DNA from 3 places in the Shewanella carassii genome. Region 2 is predicted to be linked to each of the others. Evidence: riboswitches for the same ligand, from Rfam matches in the RefSeq annotation. Region 2 holds a riboswitch; each other region holds the start of a gene.
The links. Region 2 has a riboswitch for lysine ahead of K5621_RS06760 (Na+/H+ antiporter NhaC family protein). Riboswitches for the same ligand answer to the same signal wherever they lie in the genome.

Region 1 (7,143 bases), 640 kb from region 2:
CCGTATCCAGTCGATAGATGAAATTCAGTCCACCGAAACCCTGATCAGCCTGCAGAACCCGATTGTCAGGGCGGTAAAACCCTAACATCTGATCCGATTAGTTAAAAAAAATGGCCCGGCTTATCACCGGGCCTGATTTTAATCAGAAACAGAAAAGTAGTGGGTCATCACCTTGTAGAGCTCAGTCCCTTGGTGCACCGACGCCGATGCAAAATGCAGCACGGGGATCACATCCTCATTGAGTGAGAGCCTGGTGACTTCAGTACCGACATCGACTCGGTCGAGCCTGAGCATATTGACCAGAGGTGTGCCCGCAGCCAAAGGTACTCCCGGCTCGGCCAGATACTCCACCATCCCTGCCATAGGCGCGTGAAACTTTCGATAGTCTTTCAGCAAACAAGCAAAACGTGGCATCACCTCGGGCTGTATGCGCTGGGTTATCGCTCCCCTATGGCTCAAATAACTTAATATCCCTTCCGCATCCCGGCTGGCATCGGCAAGATCGATACGCTCCTGGCTGCCAAGCTCCAAGGTAAAGGCTGACACGGCGACTCTCAGATCTCGCCCCCGGCTCTTGGCATAATCGCTAAGTTGCCACCAGGGATTGAAGGCCGCTTCATCCATGGCGCCACCAAAACCTTTGGGCATTACCAAGGTGTAGGGAATATGAAAGTAGCTGGCTGCGGACAACTCATATTCGGGGCAATAGAGGTGTTTACAGGACTTGGGGCCGGTGTGCAGATCCAGCACTATGTCAGCGCCGTGCGCCAGTTTCTGCAGATTGAGCGCCAATCTCTGGCCGGTCGTCACTCCCCAAGGATTGGCCAATGCCTGTTCACAGTTGCCAATAAGAAGCTGACGAAAAGCATCAAACAATACCTGCTCCTGCAGCTCACTATACTGCGGATACCAGTCATCCAGGTGGACGGCCTGATCCAGATAGGCTCGGTTCCAGTTGATACCTGTGATGGGGTCGAAGCGGCCCAAGGTAAACTCACCACTTTTCTGGTTGATCCCCAAGGGGTTGGCCAGAGGCACCAGAGTGATATCCCCCAGAGGCGGATGCGCCTTGAAGTACTGCAGCAACTGCAAAATCACCGCATTGCCCTGCACCTCGGCGCCATGCACATTGGCCTGAATATAGACGCTGGGCGCCGAATGACTGGAGCCTTTGAAGCGATATATGGGGATGGTCAGAGGCTGACCTGCGGCCAGCTCCCCAACCTGCAGGTGTTCAAGCTGCATCCTGAGCACCTTCAAATAAGTTGCGATGCAAAGCGGCCACCACATCACCGGCTTCGGCTTCAGACACCAAGACACAGAGATTGTGTGGACTGGCGCCCTGACAGATCATTCGGACGTTATGGGGTTCGAGCACTTCAAATACCCGGCGACAGATCCCGGCAGTAGTGGCTATCTTGTTGCCTATAATGGCCACCAGGGCCAGCTTGTCTTCCACCCGCACCCGGCAGTGTTGCGACAACTCCTGCAACAGAGCTTCGGTCAGAAGCCCCTTACCGGCCGAATCTGAGCCTGTTTTGTCCAGCGTCAGCGATACATTCACCTCTGAGGTGGTAATGAGATCGACACTGATCTTATGCCGCGCCAAGATAGCGAAGGTTTCGGCCAAGAACCCCTGGGCATGCAGCATCTGCAGACTGTGCAAGTTAAGCAGGGTCTGATCTCGTCTCACGGCAACGGCCCTGAATACCGGCTCATCATCCACTTGGTGGCGGATCCAGGTGCCGCCTTTTTCCGGCGCCCGACTGGAACCGACAAACACTTGGATCTGTTGACGCACCGCCGGCAAGATGGTGGCAGGGTGCAACACCTTGGCGCCAAAAGTAGCCATCTCGGCCGCCTCATTAAAACTGATTTCAGCAATGGGCCTAGCGTTGGGAGCCAGTCTGGGATCTGTGGTGTAAATTCCTTCTACATCGGTCCAGATCTCCACCGCATCGGCTTCCAAAGCCTCAGCCAATAGGGCCGCGGAATAATCACTGCCGCCACGCCCAAGGGTAGTGGTTCGCCCCTCGGCATCGGCACCGATAAAGCCCTGGGTCACCAGCAGTTGTTGCTCAAGCAAGGGTTGTAATTTCTCTGTCGCCAGCCGCTTTAGCTCGGCAATTTGTGGTTCGGCCTTACCGAAATGGCTATCGGTACGCATCACCTGACGCACATCAAAGGCGCAGGCCTTGGCACCGCGTTCTCTCAAAACCGCGGCAAACAGTGCTGAAGAGCATTGCTCACCGAGGGACAGGATCTCATCCACCATAGCATTGCTCGGCGCCTGCAACAGCTTGGCACTGAGCGTTGCCATGCGGCTGAGCAAAGCATCCAGCGCCGCGGCTACATCGGCCGGTCTGCCGAGTTTATCCAGAATTGCGTATTGAATGCTGGCTATCTCTTTCAATAGCCTGAGACGACGCTCGTCCCCCATGTCTGCCTGGGACAACTCCACCAGCAGATTGGTCACACCTGATGAGGCACTCACCACAACCAAACGAGTAGCCGAATTTCCCAGCACAATATCGGCACAGCAATTCATCGCCTGATAATCGGCGACCGAGGTACCGCCAAACTTGGCAACAACTAGGGACATCAGCGCATTCCCCCGCAGGCAGGAGACAGGGAAAGGTTGACAACGAGAATAGATTTCATGAATTAAGCTCCGAACAGATAACGTTCGAAGAGCCTGGTGCTGAGATAACGCACCCCAAAGTAGGGAAAAAGCGATCGTCACCAGAAGCTCTCCACCAAAAACCAGGTGACAGCCGCCAGGATTCAGCCTGACCAACCGACCGGAGAGCGTTACCAATGCGCATCCCGACCTCGGCGTTAATCTCCCTCATGAGCCGTCATTGGAAATTGGCTTCCTCTGACTCACTACCTAGTTAACGCACCTCTTCTGTTCCTTTCTCTCAAAAGGGATTAAAAAATTAGCAATAAAGCCCTTATGAAGTCAATGCTAATTTGCACCCGATGAAATTTCCTCAACTCATCAGTCACTGAGCTCGGGTAACTCATTAACCAGTCTAGCCCTGTTTTTAAATAACCCGAGTTCAACTTCACACTCTCCCCTAAGGCAGGGCACTAAGGTTAATATGCCATTATTCACATAGTAGAGAGCGTTTTGATGGTACTTTAACGCCAACTCGATTGCTGCGGTCTTATCCAGAAACAGAGCCCAACTTTTCTCCATATGACTGAGATCCTCAGCCGCCCCTATGATCGCCCGGTAAGGTATGCCCAACTTATCAATATCACCTTGTAATTGCCGATCGAGAAGACGATTTTGACTGGAAGTCAGTTTTTGCCCCAAGGGATTATGGGCGGTGACAATAGCGAAAGGTATGGTGGAAGAAAACGACTGAGTCAATAAAAAGCATGCGCTCTGGTAGCATTGCCAGAGACTTTCAAATGCAGCATCCATTGTAGTATCTGTCTCTAATTAACCGAATTCATTCTAGCAAAGGGTTACAAAATCCCCTAGTCTCGTGAGCAAGCTCACAGTAAGGCAGAATGTAAAATGCTTAAGTTTCAACACTCAACATAAAAACTTGTGATGCGGATCATAGTTAACCATTAATTTGTTAACATTTTATTTGTTAACAAATGCCCAATCCTAGTACAATGTAATGTATCGATGAAGGCTTAGAGTTAAGCGTGTGACCCGGCTAGCGCCATTACGCGACAGCATAAGTCTCTATCGATAACGACTCTGTACCAAATGTAATCTGGTTTTAAGATAACGTTTTTAGAATTTCCAAGCCTTTCAGGAACTAAATCCCACGACTGGGAATCCTAGATTGTACAGTTCGCGCCTCTCCCAATTGGAGAGCATACTTTGCTAATCATGAAGTGTGTTGCCGTTTCATTTCAGTTTTGAACAGCACTTACGTGAACCCTGTGAATGTTGGCGTTTTAGGTATTAGAACGGAGCGTCACCCGCGCTCATGGTTAGATAAACTGATTTAATTAGGTAAATAACATGCAAAACCCGCACATTCTGATCGTTGAAGATGAAGCCGTTACCCGTAACACGCTGAGAAGTATTTTCGAGGCAGAAGGTTATGTGGTGACCGAAGCCAATGATGGCGCAGAGATGCACAAAGCCTTGCAAGAAAACAAGGTGAACCTGGTGGTTATGGATATCAACCTACCGGGTAAGAATGGTTTGCTATTGGCGCGGGAGTTGCGCGAAATCAACAATATCGGTTTGATCTTCCTTACCGGTCGTGACAACGAAGTGGACAAGATCCTTGGTTTGGAAATCGGTGCCGATGATTACATCACCAAGCCATTCAACCCTCGCGAGTTGACTATTCGTGCCCGCAACCTGCTGACTCGCGTCAACAGTTCAGGCATTGAAATTGAAGAAAAGGCCGCCGTTGAATACTACCGCTTCAATGGTTGGAGCCTGGAAATCAACAGCCGTTCTCTGGTGAGCCCACAGGGTGAATCTTACAAACTGCCACGTAGCGAATTCCGCGCTATGCTGCACTTTGTGGAAAACCCAGGCAAGATCCTCAGCCGCGCTGAGCTGCTGATGAAAATGACCGGCCGTGAGCTCAAGCCACACGACCGTACTGTCGATGTGACTATCCGTCGTATTCGTAAGCACTTCGAAAGTGTGCCTGATACACCGGAAATCATCGCCACCATCCACGGCGAAGGCTACCGCTTCTGCGGTAACCTGGAAGACTGATAAACACGCTTTATCAGCCCTACACAAAGCCAGCCTATCGAGCTGGCTTTTGTTTATCTGCTATCACCTATTTCAGTTCTCCTCGCTACTGATATTCACAGTAGCTTCCTCACGGTAAGTCTCTGCCGATCCCAGCTCCTTTATCTTAGGTAGCGCCTTGGCCCATATGCCACTTTCGGAAACAGTTGCCATACGATTGCCCATTGATGTACATGGGCATCCGCCGAGCTGAGTGCAAGTTTGATTCTGCTGGCTTCGCGGCACTAGATATTCGCCCATAAAAAAACCCGCCATCAAGGCGGGTTTTTCAGGATTAATTATCCTTACTTCTTGGCAGCGTTGCGTGCCTTGGTTTCAGCGATAACAGTCTCAGCCACGTTGGCAGGACATGGAGCATAGTGAGAGAACTCCATGGAGAACTGACCACGACCAGAAGTCATAGTACGCAGGTGACCGATGTAACCGAACATTTCTGCCAGTGGTACGTCAGCCTTAACGCGTACGCCAGTCAGACCGGCTTCCTGATCCTTGATCATACCGCGACGACGGTTCAGGTCACCGATAACGTCACCAACGTGATCGTCTGGAGTGAACACGTCAACCTTCATCACAGGCTCAAGCAGCTGAGGCTTGGCTTTAGGCATAGACTGACGGAATGCACCCTTGGCAGCGATTTCAAACGCGATCGCTGAGGAGTCAACTGCGTGGTAACCACCGTCGAACAGTTCAACTTCAACGTCCAGTACTGGGAAGCCAGCCAGAGGACCTTCGTTCATCATGTCTTCGAAGCCGCTTTCAACTGCTGGCCAGAATTCACGAGGTACGTTACCACCAACAACGCTGGAGGTGAACTTGAAGCCACTACCAGCTTCGCCTGGACGGATGCGGTAGTCGATCTTACCGAACTGACCAGAACCACCAGACTGCTTCTTGTGAGTGTAGCTGTCTTCAACGGCTTGAGTGATGGTTTCACGGTAAGCTACCTGTGGAGCACCAACAGTCAGTTCAACACCGTGAGTACGCTTCAGGATGTCTACTTTGATGTCCAGGTGCAATTCACCCATACCCTTAAGGATGGTTTCACCGGTTTCTTGGTCGGTTTCAACCTGGAATGATGGATCTTCTGCAACCATCTTACCCAGAGCAACACCCAGCTTCTCAGAAGCGCCTTTGTCCTTAGGAGTTACAGCGATAGAGATCACTGGATCAGGGAAGATCATAGGTTCAAGAGTACATTCGTGCTTAGGATCACACAGAGTATGACCAGTCTGAACGTTCTTCATACCCACAACGGCGATGATGTCACCGGCTTGGGCAAAGTCGATCTCTTTACGATCGTTAGCGTGCATCTCAACCATACGGCCGATACGCTCGGTCTTACCGGTAGCACTATTCAGGATAGTGTCACCTTTCTTCATCTTACCAGAGTAGATACGGATAAAGGTCAGGGCGCCGAAACGGTCATCCATGATCTTGAACGCCAGCGCGCGCAGTGGCTCGTCGGCAGATACAGTAGCGACTTCACCGGTTTCTTCACCAGTTTCTGGGTCAGTCAGAGGCTGAGGCTCAACTTCTGTTGGAGATGGCAGGTAGTCAACAACCGCATCCAGAACCAGCTGCATGCCCTTGTTACGGTAAGCAGAACCACAGTATGTGGGGAAGAATGACAGGTTGATGGTACCCTTACGGATACAACGCTTCAGGTCTTCGATAGAAGGCTCTTCACCTTCCATATAGGCTTCCATCAGGTCGTCGTCCTGCTCAACGGCAGTCTCAACCAGTTGCTCACGGTATTCTTCAACCAGATCAACCATGTCTTCTGGAACTTCTTCTACAGAGTAGTTTTCTGGCAGACCAGAATCATCCCATACATAGGCTTTACGGTTCAGAACGTCAACAACGCCCTTGAACTCGTCTTCTACGCCGATAGGCAGAGTCATAACCAGTGGAGTCGCAGCCAGAACGCGCTTGATCTGACCTACAACACGCAAGAAGTCAGCACCCATGCGGTCCAACTTGTTTACGAAGATGATACGAGCAACTTCAGATTCGTTAGCATAACGCCAGTTGGTTTCGGACTGAGGCTCAACACCACCGGAACCACAGAATACGCCAATACCGCCGTCCAGAACTTTCAGAGAACGATATACTTCAACGGTGAAGTCAACGTGTCCGGGTGTGTCGATGACGTTGAAACGGTGATCTTTCCAGAAGCAACTTACCGCAGCAGACTGAATGGTAATACCGCGCTCGGCTTCCTGCTCCATGAAGTCAGTAGTAGTGGTACCGTCGTGGCTGTCACCCATCTTGTGGATTTTGCCGGTCAGTTTCAGGATACGTTCTGTGGTAGTGGTTTTACCCGCGTCAACGTGAGCAAAAATACCAATGTTTCTGTATTTTGATAAGTCAGTCATGATTCAACTTCAAATGATTAG
Region 2 (7,143 bases):
AGGGCCCTCAATAGTAGTAGGTGTTTGTGAATACTCCAGCCCGTAATCAGTAAAGGGATCGATAAATCCCGGATAAATAGTGTGCCCCTTGAGATCTATCCTATAGGCATTTTGTGGAATTTCATTATTGGAAATTACTTGTTTGATATGATTATTTTCAATGAGTAATGTGGCGTTATCCAATTGCTTACCCGGGGAGAGCATGAGTCGTGCATGAGTTAAGGCGGTCAATCTCGGGGTATTGTCTGTCAACTGCGTTTCATCTGCATAGGCACTGTTGACGATAAGAACGGCTAAAAGCGGCAGTGCTGCGGGGAATATGCTTCTCATTTTTATGTAACTACCCTGTCATTATACTTTTAGTAAAGTAATACTAATCAGTACCTTGATGTAAAATTGTGCTAGTGGTTAATGAAGGTTAAAAGTCATTTTGACTGCCGTTAAAAGTAACCCGTAGATGTTGCGAAATGTGATTGAGGCAGCGTTTTATACTGATTTAACATGGAAGTTAACTCAAGGGGGGTGTAAATGCCAAGAGGTAATTGTAAGGCTTTTTAACAGTCGAGTGATGTTTTATAGACATAAAAAAGCCCCGACACTGTCGAGGCTTAAGTAAATAGACAACTGGTTAGATCAGGAAATCATCCATTGAACGACCTTTGTCTACTTCATTCTTGAATACGGTTGGCATACGGCCTTGGCCGGTCCAAGTAATGGTTTCACCGTCTACAACGATTTTGTATTTCGGTGGGCGAGGGGCGCGTTTCTTTTTAGGAGCAGATTTGGCAGCAACAACATCACCAAGATCTTCAACTGATAGGCCAACGGCTTCCATCTGTTTACGGATATCTTCAATTTTAGATAGACGTTCAGCTTGAGCCTTTTCTTCTTCCTTGGCTTCTTCTTCACGTTCAATAATGATTTTATCCAATTTTGCCGCCAGATCACGCAGATCTGCAACGCTTAACTCTTTTACTGCGGCCTTAAAACGACGACCGTGAGTCAATATATCAAGAAAATCGCTCATAGGTATTTAGGTCCCACGCTAATTTATAAATTGGGTTAGGGTTAATATCGTTATAAATAATAGAAACTATAAGAGTCAGGATCAAATATTTTTACGTCCATTGACATTAATTTCTTTATTTAACTCGATTCTATGACCATGAAAGTTGCCAAGTGTTCAAAAAACTGGCCTTAAAGTGTGACAAAATTGACAAACGGTCGTTTAAGTTGATGTTGACGTTAACGTTAACAGCACGTAAAGTTGACTCATTCTGTACTGATGTCCTGGAAAAGGGCGAGTAAGCCAGCGCTGGCTACGCCTTATCTTGTTATCATCGGTACGCAACCCACATTAGATACAAGGTGTAGGAAGGAAACCCTATGAAAGTATTGGTGCCAGTAAAACGTGTGGTCGATGCCAATGTGAAGGTCAGGGTCAAGGCCGACAACACAGGCGTTGAAACAGCCAACCTGAAAATGGCGTTGAACCCATTTTGTGAGATTGCGGTAGAAGAAGCCGTGCGTCTGAAAGAAGCGGGCAGTGCTACTGAAGTCGTCGTTGTCAGCATAGGTCCCAAGGCGGCACAGGAGCAACTGCGTACCGCATTGGCTCTGGGCGCCGACCGTGCCATTCACATCGAAACCGATGAAGAGCTGGTGCCCCTTTCTATTGCCAAACTGCTCAAGGCGGTGCAGGACAAAGAACAGGCGCAACTTATTCTGCTCGGTAAGCAGTCTATCGACGGCGATAACAATCAAACCGGACAGATGCTGGCGGCGCTTGCCGGTATGCCCCAGGCAACCTTTGCATCTGAAGTGAAGTTGGAAGGCGATAGTCTGCTGGTCACCCGGGAAGTGGATGGCGGCTTGCAGACTCTGTCTATGCCTCTGCCTGCCGTGGTCACCGCGGATCTGCGTCTCAACGAGCCCCGCTATGCTTCTCTACCCAATATCATGAAGGCCAAGCGTAAGCCGTTGGAGACCCTGAGTGTTGAAGATTTGGAGGTGACTCTCAAGCAGCACGTACAGGTGCTTGAGGTGGCAACGCCGGCCAGCCGTCAGGCAGGTGTGATGGTGGCTTCCGTTGAGGAGCTGGTGGACAAGTTGAAAAACGAAGCGAAGGTGATCTAAATGGCCGTATTAGTAATTGCAGAACACGATAATGCCAGCCTGAAACAGGATACGGCCAAAGTTGTCGCCGCGGCTAAGGCCATAGGCGGTGATATTCACCTGCTGGTTGCCGGTCAAGATTGTAAGGCCGCCGCCGATGCCGCCGCCAAGCTTGAAGGCGTCAGTAAGGTACTGCTGGCCGATAACCCTGCCTATGGTGCTCATTTGGCCGACAATATTGGTGAGCTTATCTTGTCGCTGAGCGGCGACTACAGCCATATCCTGGCTGCAGCCTCAAGCCTGGGTAAGGACATTCTGCCTAGAGTGGCGGCTTTGCTGGATGTGGCTCAACTTTCTGAGATCACCAAGGTGATTGATGCCGACACCTATGTTCGTCCCATCTATGCCGGTAATGCCATGGCGACCATTAAGAGTCTGGATGACAAGAAAGTGGCCACTGTGCGCGCCAGCGCCTTCGACGCCGTTGCCGAGACGGGGACTGCCGACATTCACCAGCTCGACAGCGTATATGAAGCCAAGAGCAGCTTTGTGTCCCAGAGCCTAACCGAGTCGGTTCGTCCGGAGCTTGGCAGCGCCAGAGTGATTGTTTCCGGTGGTCGCGGTATGGGCAGTGGCGAAAACTTTGCCATGCTGGAGACGTTGGCCGATAAGCTGGGCGCCGCCGTAGGTGCATCACGGGCCGCCGTAGATGCCGGCTTTGTTCCCAACGACCTGCAGGTCGGTCAGACGGGTAAAATTGTGGCGCCCGAGCTTTATATCGCTGTGGGTATCTCCGGGGCGATTCAACATCTGGCCGGGATGAAGGACTCAAAAGTCATAGTGGCCATCAACAAAGATCCTGAAGCGCCTATCTTCCAAGTGGCCGATTATGGTTTGGAAGCGGACCTGTTTGATGTGGTGCCCAAGTTGAACGAGTTGATTTAATCTGTGATCTAGGTCACGATAGGCGGCTTTGGGGTAGCATCCTCAAAGCCGCCTATGTTTTTATGTGCGTCACGCCTGACATCAGGCGTCCTGAGAAGTAGAGGCGCACTAAATATCAGTAGCGGTAAGCAGGGTGATTCCGTTTATGTATCGCGAAAGGATTTGGTGCCGAAGTGGTTGCGACTCATCAAGGTCCACCGCTGGGGCTGTTACCAAATAGGGGCAGCACTGCCATAGTATATTCTGTCGGGATGACAGATTGACGTTACTATGGAGCGCTACTGAAAGGACAGGTGCTACTCGGTATGTTATTGCCTTTTCCCACCAGTTCAGTTGCCCTCCATTCGTATTTAACGAAGAACAAGACTCAATGACAGTACTAAGTTATGCCGACTCGGCACTCTCTTTGTTGCCGCCGGTTGTGGCAATTTTATTGGCGATCTTCACCCGGCGGGTGTTGTTATCGCTGGGGTTAGGAATACTGATCGGAGCCTTGTTGCTCAATCAATGGTCGGTGTTGGATACCGGGGTTTATCTGGGGCAAAGGGTGCTTTCCCTGGTTTGGGATGATGGCGCTTTTAATGCCTGGAACCTGTATATTCTGGGGTTCCTGGTGCTGCTGGGGATGATCACGGCACTGATCACCGTCAGTGGCTCGGCCAGAGCCTTTGCCAACTGGGCCAGACAGCATATCCGCAATCGTCGTGATGCCAAGCTGCTAACCATGTTTCTCGGTTGTGTGGTGTTTATCGATGACTACTTCAACAGCCTGGTGGTGGGCAGTATCGCTAGACCGCTGACCGACAGATATTATATCTCCCGCTCCAAACTGGCGTATCTTTTGGATTCTACCGCGGCGCCCGTGTGCGTTATCTCGCCGGTGTCCAGCTGGGGCGCCTATATTATTGCCCTTATCGGCGGTATTCTCACGGCTCATGGTTTTACTGAAATAGGGCATCTGAGTGCTTTCGTGCAGATGATCCCGATGAACTTCTATGCCTTATTTGCTCTGGCGCTCTTGCTGTGTGTGGCCTATATGGAGCTGGATATTGGCGCCATGCGCAAACACGAGCTCAACGCCCGTAAAGGCAATCTCTATGATGAGTCCAAGGGACTGCCGCCCGGCGCCAATGCCGATCTGCCCGAGGCGGAAACCGGTCAGGTGCACGGCTTGTTCCTGCCCATAGGTGTCTTGGTGGTGGCGACCTTCTACTTTATGGTTTCCAGCGGCGCCGATGCCCTGGCGGCAGAAAGCCTGCCTTTCAGCATTATAGGCGCCTTTGAGAAAACCGATGTGGGCTCGTCCCTGTTTTTTGGCGCTTCCATCGGACTGGTGGTAACGCTGCTGCTGGCCTTTATCCAGAAGATTGAAGCCAAGATGATCCTCAAGGCGCTCACCTCGGGTGCCCGCTCTATGTTGCCGGCCATCTATATTCTGATGTTTGCCTGGACCATAGCCGGGATCATTGGCTCACTGGAAACCGGCAAGTTTATGGCCAGTCTCGCCAGTGGCAATATTCCCTTTGCCTTGCTGCCGGCCGTGTTATTTATTTTGGCAGGGCTTACCGCCTTTTCTACCGGCACCAGCTGGGGCACTTTCGGGATCATGTTGCCGATTGCTGCCGATATGGCCATGGGCAGCCACAGCAGTATGATGTTGCCTATGCTGGCCGCCGTGCTTTCCGGTGCTGTGTTTGGCGATCACTGCTCGCCGATATCGGACACCACGATTCTGTCATCCACAGGTGCCAGTTGCCATCATATCGACCATGTGCTGACTCAGTTGCCCTATGCGGTCTTGGTAGCAGTTATTTCCCTCGGCGGCTATATAGTACTCGGCTTTACCGAGTCGGTATGGCTCGGGCTTGCCTGTAGCTGCATACTGTTCCTGTTGGCTCTGGTGTGGCTCAAGTGGCAGCAGCCCAAGAATAGTGCGGCCTAATCCGCCAACTGAAAAACGCTGCCGAGGCAGCGTTTTTTATTGCCTATAATTCAGTAAATCGCTTGAGTTGGAGGTGTATGTCAGCCTTGGATATCCCCGTGAAATATCAGTTGGAGGCCAGGCAGGCATTCCTCCATGATTTAAGCTGGCGTATGGCTGCCGGCGCCTTTGTCTATCTGTTTTGTTGGCTGTTGCTCTTGATGCCCTTTAATGCGTTGTTGCCGCAACCCATAGTCTGGGGTGAGATGGTTAAAGGTGCACTCTTATTGCTATCGGCGGCGGTGATCCGAGCCTTGGGAGTTTGGCTCTATGTGCGCCGCGCTTCATCCAGCGTGAATTGCGATGAGACGAGTGGAGCCAGCTATCCCTTTGAAAGCCGCGATTGGGGACTGAGTCTTGGCTTGGTGCTCAATGCCCTCAGTTGGTCGGTGCTTATGGCGCTTATCCTCAATGGGGAGCAATTTACCGCACTTAGAGAGCCTAGCTTGATGATCTGTGGCGTACTCTACGCCTTTATCAGTATTTCTCTCTCCATTGATCTACGTCAGCTCAGGCTATTCCTGCTCTGTTTTCCCCTGCCTTTAGGGCTCGCCATGACGTTGCAGGGCCAGGCGCATGATATTCTGGCCGGTGGCTTGTTGATGGTATCTGTGTATCCAACCTTTCGTTTTTGTCGACTGCATCATAGGGAGTATTGGCGGCAACTGACAGCTAGGTTGCAACTCAAAGATTACTCCGAGCAGCTTGAGCATCTCAGTCGAACGGATTCTCTTACCGGACTCTACAATCAGCGCAGCTTCATTGAACAGCTGGATAGACTCGACAGTCGGCAACCTCGGGCCTTGTTATTGTTGGATTTGGATCATTTTAAACAAATCAATGACAGCTTTGGCCACCGGGCCGGGGATCTGTGCCTAGCGGAAGTGGGGCGGATCATTCGCGCCGAGACTCAGGGAGGAATAGCCGCTCGCTATGGTGGTGAGGAGTTTGCGATTCTACTGACTTCAATGGATGCCGAGCAGGCTAAGGGGCTCGCCAAGCGCCTGCGGCGAAAAATAGAGGCCCTAGCCCTGGTCTATCAGGGGCAGGCATTCAAGGTGACCGTCAGCATAGGCTTGGCCTGCGCCCCAGCGGGGAGTGAGCCGGGAGCATTATTTCACGCTGCCGACACAGCGCTTTATGCTGCCAAGGATGCGGGTCGCAACTGTATTCGTGAGGCCGAAAGCAGTACAGTGACTTGAACATGGCGCAATAAAAAACACCTGAGCGAAAGACCCAGGTGTTTTTGATTTAAGCCTTGGGGCTGCAATTTTGCATCTCCAGGCTATTGGCTGTTAACGGTTTTTAGCGCTCACTTATCAGAGCAGACCGCGACGCTTGAGTAGGGCATCGGTTGTCGGCTCCTGGCCGCGGAAGTTCTTGTAGGCTTCCATAGGGGGCACGCTGTTACCCACTTCGCGGATAGTCTTGCGATACTTCATGCCGATATCCCGCTTGAGGCCGCCTTGGCTCTGCACATAGGCAAAGGCATCGGCCGCGAGGATTTCGCTCCACATATAGGCGTAGTAGCTGGCGCTGTAGCCACCCGGGAAGGCATGGGCAAAGTAGGTCGACTTGTAACGTGGTGGCACGGCTTCAATGTTCAGGCCGTGTTTTTCAAGCGCCTTGGCTTCAAATTCGGCCACATTCTGCAGCGGTGCATCCTTGTCCAGCGAATGCCATTCCATGTCTACCAGGGCGGCGGCCATATACTCCAGGGTGTCGAAGCCCTGGTTGAAGCTGCGGGACTTCAGCAACTTGTCCAGCATCGCCTTGGGTAAAGGTTCACCGGTTTGGTAATGCTTGGCGTAGTTGGCCAACACTTGTGGATGACCGGCCCAGTCCTCTTCGAAGGTGGATGGGAATTCGACAAAGTCACGGGATACTGCAGTACCGGACAGGCTAGGGTAAGTCACCTTGGAGAACATACCATGAGTGCCATGGCCCAGCTCGTGGAACATGGTGGTTACTTCATCATAGCTGACGAAGGTGGCTTCGCCTTCCGGCGCCTTCTTGATGTTCATTACATTGACCACCACAGGCTTTTCACCCTTGAGCAGGTTCTGGTTGACGAAAGAGCTCATCCAGGCACCGCCGCGCTT
Region 3 (7,143 bases), 2.1 Mb from region 2:
CAGCCAATATTTCAGACTGGACTCATCATAAATATAGAAATCGCCCTGATGCTGTTTGAGAAAGGCTATCGCCGAGTCTGTGCCCATATCAGGTGGGGTTCGCGTTATCAGTTGATCCGGCAGCCCCCCGAGTTGATAACTGCCGGGAGAGATCAGCAGCACCAGCTGCTTGTCTACCAGTTGCTGCAGCGAAGTGATATCACTCAGGTCATCGCGACTGACGCCGATATAGCGTTCAGATAGACCGTTGGCAATGAAATAGGCATAACGGTTGCGTTCCTGGGAGAAGGCCAGTCCGGGATAGAAGTCGATATTACCCTTGGCGATTTCCCGAAGGATGCGCTTTTTAGGTGCGCGTATAATCTTGAGACTGCAGCCTATTCTGGCTGCCGCCTCTTGATAGAGGCCGAGATAGAGGCCGCTGTTATCCGGGGCCTGAGCAATAAAGGGGGGCCGGGCATTGGTGCGATAGCCCATGGTTAGCTCACAGGTTTTGGCGGCAAGCGCTTGTGATGAACAAACGATAGCCAGCAGTGCCAGACAACAGAACTTGATTGTCACAGAACAAAACCTCCCGGATTGACTGAAACAGACTGAGTCTCGAGTGCTTTTAATAACATGATTAATATGCCGTTCGACATTGTACTTTGGGCTATAGTATTTCGCATGATTATTGACCGGCTTGGCCTGTTTGTATACAGAGTCAGTTACAGGATCTATGCTGCCGCTCGCGAATGTCCGGCCCAGGTTTTTGGCCGAGCAAAATTTTCTGCGACAGGGAAGAAGGAGTTGGTGTTGTGGATAAAAGGGAGTAGTATTTGCGCGATTTTTGTCCGGTATAGTCGGGCAAGTCTCATCCAATTGAAATAAGGAGCCGATATGGTCAAACATATTAAGCAGACTGCACTGCTGGAGCATGAATCCGGTCGTGGACAGATCAAAGATAACGCCCTCAAGGCGGTGGTGACCAGTTCACTGTTTCGCTGTCGCAGCGAGAAGCCGAAGAAGGGCAAAGGATCATACAGTCGTAAAGGACGCAATGGAAAGGGGCAACAGGGTGTTGCCCCTTTTGATTTAATGACTCTAATCTTTTCACCCTGCTGACACCTCAAGAAAGATTTCTCCAAGGTGTTGGGAGAGTTTATTCCGGCATCTGCACCAGTTCGGCCCACAGATCGTGCTCATCAGAATGAGTGATCAGTGCGCGCACCATGTCCCCTGGGCTTAGTTCCACTTCACCGTTTAAGAATACCATGCCGTCGATTTCAGGCGCATCGGCATAGCAGCGGCCAATGGCGCCTTCCTCGTCCACATCATCGATAAGGACATCCAGCTCACGGCCTACCAGGCGCGCCAGCCGCTCGGCACTGATCTCGGCCTGCACCTGCATGAAACGCTCATAGCGGTCCTGCTTGACCTCTTCACTGATAAGCTCGGCCAAGGTATTGGCCACGGCGCCATCGACTTCCGAGTACTTGAAGCAGCCCACTCGGTCCAGCCTTGCTTCACGCAGGAAGTCCAGCAGGATTTCGAAATCCTCTTCGGTTTCACCGGGGAAGCCAACGATAAAGGTTGAGCGGATCACCAGATCCGGGCAGATCTCACGCCATTTCTTGATGGCGTCCAACTGGCGGTCGACCCGGCCGGGACGCTTCATCATCTTGAGCACGCGAGGGCTGGCGTGCTGCAGCGGCAGATCCAGATAGGGCAGGATCAGTCCTTCGGCCATCAGCGGGATCAGCTCATCGACCCAAGGGTAAGGGTAGACATAGTGCAGGCGTACCCACACACCCATCTTGCCCAGATGGCGGGCCAGGGTGGTGATATCTTGCTTCACCGGCATGCCGTTCCAGAAGTCGGTGCGGCCGCCCTTGTCTTTGCCGTAGGCCGAGGTGTCCTGGCTGACGACCAGAATTTCCTGAACGCCGCTTTCCACCAGGCGTTTGGCTTCATCCAGCACGCTGCCGACACTGCGGCTGTCCAGATCGCCCCTCAGCGCCGGAATGATGCAGAAGGTACAGCGGTTGTCGCAGCCTTCGGAAATCTTCAGGTAGGCATAATGCTTGGGGGTCAGCTTAACGCCGGCTTGTGGGATCAGCGAGGTGAAGGGGTTGTGCTCCGGCTTGGGCACATACTTGTGCACATGGTTCAGCACGGCCTCATAGCTGTGGGGGCCGGTGATCTCCAGTACATCCGGATGCACTTCGCGGATCTGGTTTTCCTTGGCGCCCAGGCAGCCGGTGACTATCACCTTGCCGTTTTCTTCCAGCGCTTCACGCACGGCATCCAGCGACTCTTCCACCGCGGCATCGATAAAGCCACAGGTGTTGACTATTACCAGGTCGGCATTGTCATAGCTGTTGGTAACCTCATAGCCGTCGATGCGCAGTTGGGTGAGGATCCGCTCGGAATCCACCAGGTTCTTGGGGCAGCCCAGGCTGACAAAGCCGATGCGATTGCCGCTGGTTTGGGCCTCGGCAGGGCTGTTTCCCTGTGCCAGAGTCTTGGCCGGAGTGTCCAGAGTCGTGGTCTGCTTGGGATCAAAAATGTCGACTGATTTCTTCAAGAGCTGTTTTCCGCAATGCTAAAGCTGATGGAGCACGCTTGGGTGCCGGTAAAATTGGCGGCGATTATACCTCAGCCAATAAAAAGGTACAGTTGGACTGGTTGATTTATGTTCTATGTTGCCATCTCGGTTGCCGCTTCAAAACGTCGTTGAAAAATTTTTTGATTTTTTTAACCCTTTTGGCAGCTGGCTGCGTTTCTATGGTCAACGAAGCGAACTTTTTGGAGAACCAAGATGAAAAAATCTCTGCTGAATCTGGCGCTGATAGGCGCATTGTTACCCGCTACTCTGATGAGCCACTCAGTACTGGCTCAGGATAGACCTCTACTGGAAACCACAGGCGTCAGCCAGATACAGGTTGAGCCCGATATGGCCGAAATCCATGTTGAAGTGTCATTAAGCGAATCTGATGCCAAGGCGGCCAAGGCCGCATCCGACAAGGCTGTGGCCGCTTTTATCGAGCGCCTGCTCAAGGCCGGGGTCGCTAAGGAGTCGATTGCCGCCGCCAATCTGAATCTGCAACCTGAGTATGTTTACCTCAAGGACAAGGCGCCCGAGCTCAAGGGGTATCGCGCCAGTCGTAGTGTGACCGTGTTGGTGAAACAGTTGGATCAGCTCAATCCCATACTGGACTCGGCGTTAATAGGCGGGATCAACAAGGTGAACCAGATCAACCTCAAGTCCAGTAAAGAAGCCGAGATGCGCAAGCAGGCGCGGCAGGCGGCCATTGAAGATGCCAAGCAAAAGGCCAGTGAGCTGGCGGCCGGATTTGGCGAGAAACTCGATGGCGTCTGGTCGATTCGTTATTTCGACCAAGGCCCGGTGCGCCCAGTGATGTACAAGGCCGCCATGATGGCTGAAGGCGCTATCAACCAGAGCTATGAGTATGGCCAGGTAACCTTCTCCGACAGGGTAGAGGTCAGCTACAAGCTGCGTGACTGAAGTAAGCATTCGGGTGAGAGCCGCCGGCTCGCTGATGCAGCGAAGCAGTTTTTAACCGTGGCTCGTGAACAAGCGGTGCCGGTATTGCTAGGCCGTGACATGAGTCACTTCCCCTAGGCTTAATGCCCGCCTAGCGGGATATTTACCGCCAGAGGCACAATCCAGCTTGCTATTGGGGCCGTGATAGTTAGAATGCCAGTCGAATACCTTTGAGTAGAGGCGCGCTGCCTAAGAGTAACCGGGAAGAGGGTGATGCCTTTGAGGCCCGGGGAAAGGAGTCGGCGCCGAAGTAGCCAGGTCATCAAACCTGACTGCTGGTTCTGTATCTAATAGGTGCAGGACTGCCATAGTCATCCACTATGGAGCGCTACCTGAAGGAGCTGAGAAGTTTCTGCCCTCCTTGGTCTGAGTTTCTTCGATCCTATCGGTAGATCTCCACCTTAGTTGTTTTAGGTGTAAAGAGATCATGAATATCATGCATTTTGCGGACTCTCCCTGGTCCATAGTTCCTCCTCTGCTGGCGGTTGCGCTGGCGATCATCACCCGTAGAGTACTGCTCTCCCTTGGGGTAGGCATAGTCGTCGGCAGCCTGATGTTGCAGCAGTTTTCACCGCTGCAATCGCTGCGCTACCTGGTTGACAGTGTGCTGAAAATCTTCTGGGTCGATGGTGCTCCCAACAGCGATAACCTGAATATGCTGCTGTTTATGCTGCTGCTGGGTGGGCTTATCAGCTTGATGACCGCCTCGGGTGCGACCCGGGCCTTCGCCGAATGGGCCGCCAGGCGCTGCCAGAGCCGCAAGGGCGCCAAGTCGCTCACCGGCTTGATGGTGTTTGCCTTTTTTATTGACGACTTCTTCCACAGCCTGTCGGTGGGGCCCATTTGCCGCCCTGTGACCGACAGATTCCAGATCTCCCGCGCCAAGTTGGCCTATCTGCTGGACTCGACTGCGGCGCCCGTATGCGTATTGATGCCCATCTCCTCCTGGGGGGCCTATATCATCGCCCTGGTGGGCGGCATACTCGTGGCCCATGGGGTGACAGAGCAGAGCCCGATCGCCGCCTTTGTGCAGATGATCCCCATGAATCTCTATGCGGTATTTACCCTGATCATGGTGGTGGTGGTCATCGCCTTCCAACTGGATATTGGGCCGATGCGACAGCATGAGCAGCGGGCGCTCGAAGGCAAGCTCTGGGATGAATCCAAGGGCCGGCCAATCGGGCTGGATATGGAAGCCCCGGCCGACAGCCGCGGCGGCATGCTGGATATGGTGTTGCCGATAGTGACACTGACGGCGGCGAGTATCTATTTCATGCTGGACTCCGGGGCCCAGGTATTGGCCGCCAATGGTCAGGCCTTCAGCGTGCTGGGAGCCTTTGAACATACCAATGTGGGCTCATCTTTGGTTTATGGCGCCCTTTGCAGCCTGGCGGTGTCCGGCCTGTTGGCTCTGCGTCTCGGCCTTGGGATCGCCACTTGGCTGCGCGCCGCCCCCAGAGGCGTCATGGCCATGTTGCCGGCGATCAACATACTGCTGTTTGCCTGGACCATAGGCGCCGTGGTGCGTGACATGGAAACCGGCAAATATCTCGCCAGCCTGGCTAACGGCAACCTGCCCACAGGGCTGCTGCCTGTGGTGGTGTTTGTGCTCTCCTGCGCCATGGCCTTTGCCACAGGCACCAGTTGGGGCACTTTCGGTATCATGTTGCCACTCGCCGGAGATATGGCCGCCGCCAGCGATATCCAACTCCTGCTGCCCATGCTGTCGGCTGTGCTGGCCGGTGCTGTGTTTGGCGACCACAGTTCGCCCATCTCCAGTACCAGTATTCTGTCGGCCACCGGCGCCGGCTGTCACCATATAGATCATGTGTTGACCCAGTTGCCTTATGCCCTGACCGTCGCCTTCGGGGCAGCACTGGGTTATCTGGCCATGGGGCTGCTGCATTCCACCCTGGCCGGTTTCCTGGTGAGTGCCGCCTGGTTTGCACTCTTCTGCCTCTATCACGCCAGGCGCTTCCAGGCGGCTCCCGAGGCCGCCATCGGCTGAGGCTGAGATGGGATACCAAAAAGCCCCGGGAGTTTTTCCGGGGGCTTTTTACTCTTGCCAAAGGCTCGCGAAGATAAGGAGTCTCAGTGATCCAGATAGAGATAGTTCTGCCAGCTTTTCATCCTTATCAATACCTTACGCATGATTGATACATGCTCAAAGCTATCGGAATAGATGGCGATCTCCACATTGGTACCCAGTGGCAAATGATACTGACTCAGATCATCCAGCGGCTTGAGTTTCACCAGAGGTCGGCCGTTGAGGCGAATTTGTGACGAGCCATAGAGCTGCCCCTGCGCCTGCACCTGAGATTCACCTATGGCCGGCAGCACTTCGACCACTTCGGCTTGAAACACCTTGCCCGGCAGGGCGCGGAAGATCAGCTCGGCCTTGAAACCGGGTTTCAGCCGCAGCAGCGAGTTTTGCCTAAAGGCGCCGACAAAGAAGCGCTCCTCCTGATGGACAAAGGTCATCACAGGCCTGAGGGGCATGGGCACCACCATCATTCCCGGTCTCAGGGTCAACTGGGTCACATAACCGTCTGAGGGGGCGCGCATGCTGGTTTCCTCCAGATTGAATCTGGCTTTTTCCAACATGGCGGCAATTTCGGCCACCTGGGTGTTTTGCCCCTGATACTCGGCTTCCAGTGCCAGCTTGGCGCGCCGGGCTTCGGCCTCGGCCGCCTCTACTGAGGCCTGGGCGCCGAGATAGTACTGACGACGGTTGTCGACATCGGCACGGGTGAAGGCGCCTTTTTCAAAACCGCTGCGGTAGCGCTCATATTCCAGTTGGGTTCTGTCCCGTTCGGCCTCGGCCTTGATGCGACTGGCCTCGGCGGCCTTATAGGCGGCGTCCAGCCCCAATACCGCCTGTTTAGCCTGCTCCAGGCTGGCCTCCAGCCGGGTGACTTCTGTCTGATAAGGAGTCGGATCGACCCGGAACAGTAACTCGCCCTCTTTCAGCAGTTTATTGGGGGTGACGGGCACTTCTATGACCTTGCCGCGCACCGAGGGGATCAGCGGGGTGGTGACATACATCTGGCTGCCCATGGCGGTATGGGGATGGTTGTAGTTCATCAACAAAATCAAGGTGCCTATCAGCACTACTCCGCCGAGCACGGCGGTGGGCACGCTCCACTTGTTGAGTGGAATGCGGAAAATCTTGAAGATGGCGACACAGATGGCGGTGTAAGTGAGGATAAGCAAGAGATCCATTTATCTGTTCTCCCCATTCTTGTTATTGCTTTGGGTCTGATTATCTGTACCTGGAATGTCGGTCGAGTCTGCTGCCGTATCCAAGTCCACGCCGCTGGTGGGTTTGGGGGCGGCTTGGGGCTCTTCTGAAGATGTTTGGACTTGGGTTGGGGCTTGGCTTTGGCTTTGGACTTGGGCACTCGGCGCGGCAAGGGCCTCTGTGGCGGCATGCTTTTGGGCTTCCAGGGCGGCGACTTTTTCACTCAATAGCTCCAACTGCTGCGCCAGAAGTACGGTTTCATGGTGCAGTGATTGCTGCTCCTGTTGAATTTTGTCAAAGCCCCAGCCCCTGTCCTCGCGCCAGAGCGTGGCCCAGATCCACAGAAACGGCCACA

Region 1: linked by a shared signal. The riboswitch ahead of lysC (lysine-sensitive aspartokinase 3) and the one ahead of K5621_RS06760 (Na+/H+ antiporter NhaC family protein) in region 2 are both predicted to bind lysine.
Region 3: linked by a shared signal. The riboswitch ahead of K5621_RS17290 (Na+/H+ antiporter NhaC family protein) and the one ahead of K5621_RS06760 (Na+/H+ antiporter NhaC family protein) in region 2 are both predicted to bind lysine.

Annotation. Positions count from the first base shown of each region.
Region 1 is NZ_AP024618.1:830,434-837,576, reverse strand. Features, by position in the region: gene asnC (transcriptional regulator AsnC) at 1-85, shown strand, start outside; gene K5621_RS03900 (succinylglutamate desuccinylase/aspartoacylase family protein) at 139-1,245, opposite strand; gene lysC (lysine-sensitive aspartokinase 3) at 1,235-2,602, opposite strand; lysine riboswitch at 2,739-2,916, opposite strand; gene K5621_RS03890 (DUF3293 domain-containing protein) at 3,002-3,433, opposite strand; gene arcA (two-component system response regulator ArcA) at 3,992-4,708, shown strand; gene fusA (elongation factor G) at 5,032-7,122, opposite strand.
Region 2 is NZ_AP024618.1:1,467,880-1,475,022, forward strand. Features, by position in the region: gene K5621_RS06740 (amidohydrolase family protein) at 1-330, opposite strand, end outside; gene K5621_RS06745 (H-NS histone family protein) at 629-1,027, opposite strand; gene K5621_RS06750 (electron transfer flavoprotein subunit beta/FixA family protein) at 1,387-2,136, shown strand; gene K5621_RS06755 (electron transfer flavoprotein subunit alpha/FixB family protein) at 2,137-3,060, shown strand; lysine riboswitch at 3,151-3,349, shown strand; gene K5621_RS06760 (Na+/H+ antiporter NhaC family protein) at 3,431-5,002, shown strand; gene K5621_RS06765 (GGDEF domain-containing protein) at 5,080-6,243, shown strand; gene K5621_RS06770 (M3 family metallopeptidase) at 6,361-7,143, opposite strand, start outside.
Region 3 is NZ_AP024618.1:3,850,042-3,857,184, reverse strand. Features, by position in the region: gene K5621_RS17310 (substrate-binding periplasmic protein) at 1-561, opposite strand, end outside; gene K5621_RS17305 (ribosome alternative rescue factor ArfA) at 880-1,104, shown strand; gene rimO (30S ribosomal protein S12 methylthiotransferase RimO) at 1,142-2,566, opposite strand; gene K5621_RS17295 (oxidative stress defense protein) at 2,801-3,508, shown strand; lysine riboswitch at 3,715-3,886, shown strand; gene K5621_RS17290 (Na+/H+ antiporter NhaC family protein) at 3,975-5,555, shown strand; gene K5621_RS17285 (HlyD family secretion protein) at 5,639-6,769, opposite strand; partial or broken gene K5621_RS17280 (DUF3302 domain-containing protein) at 7,081-7,143, opposite strand, start outside.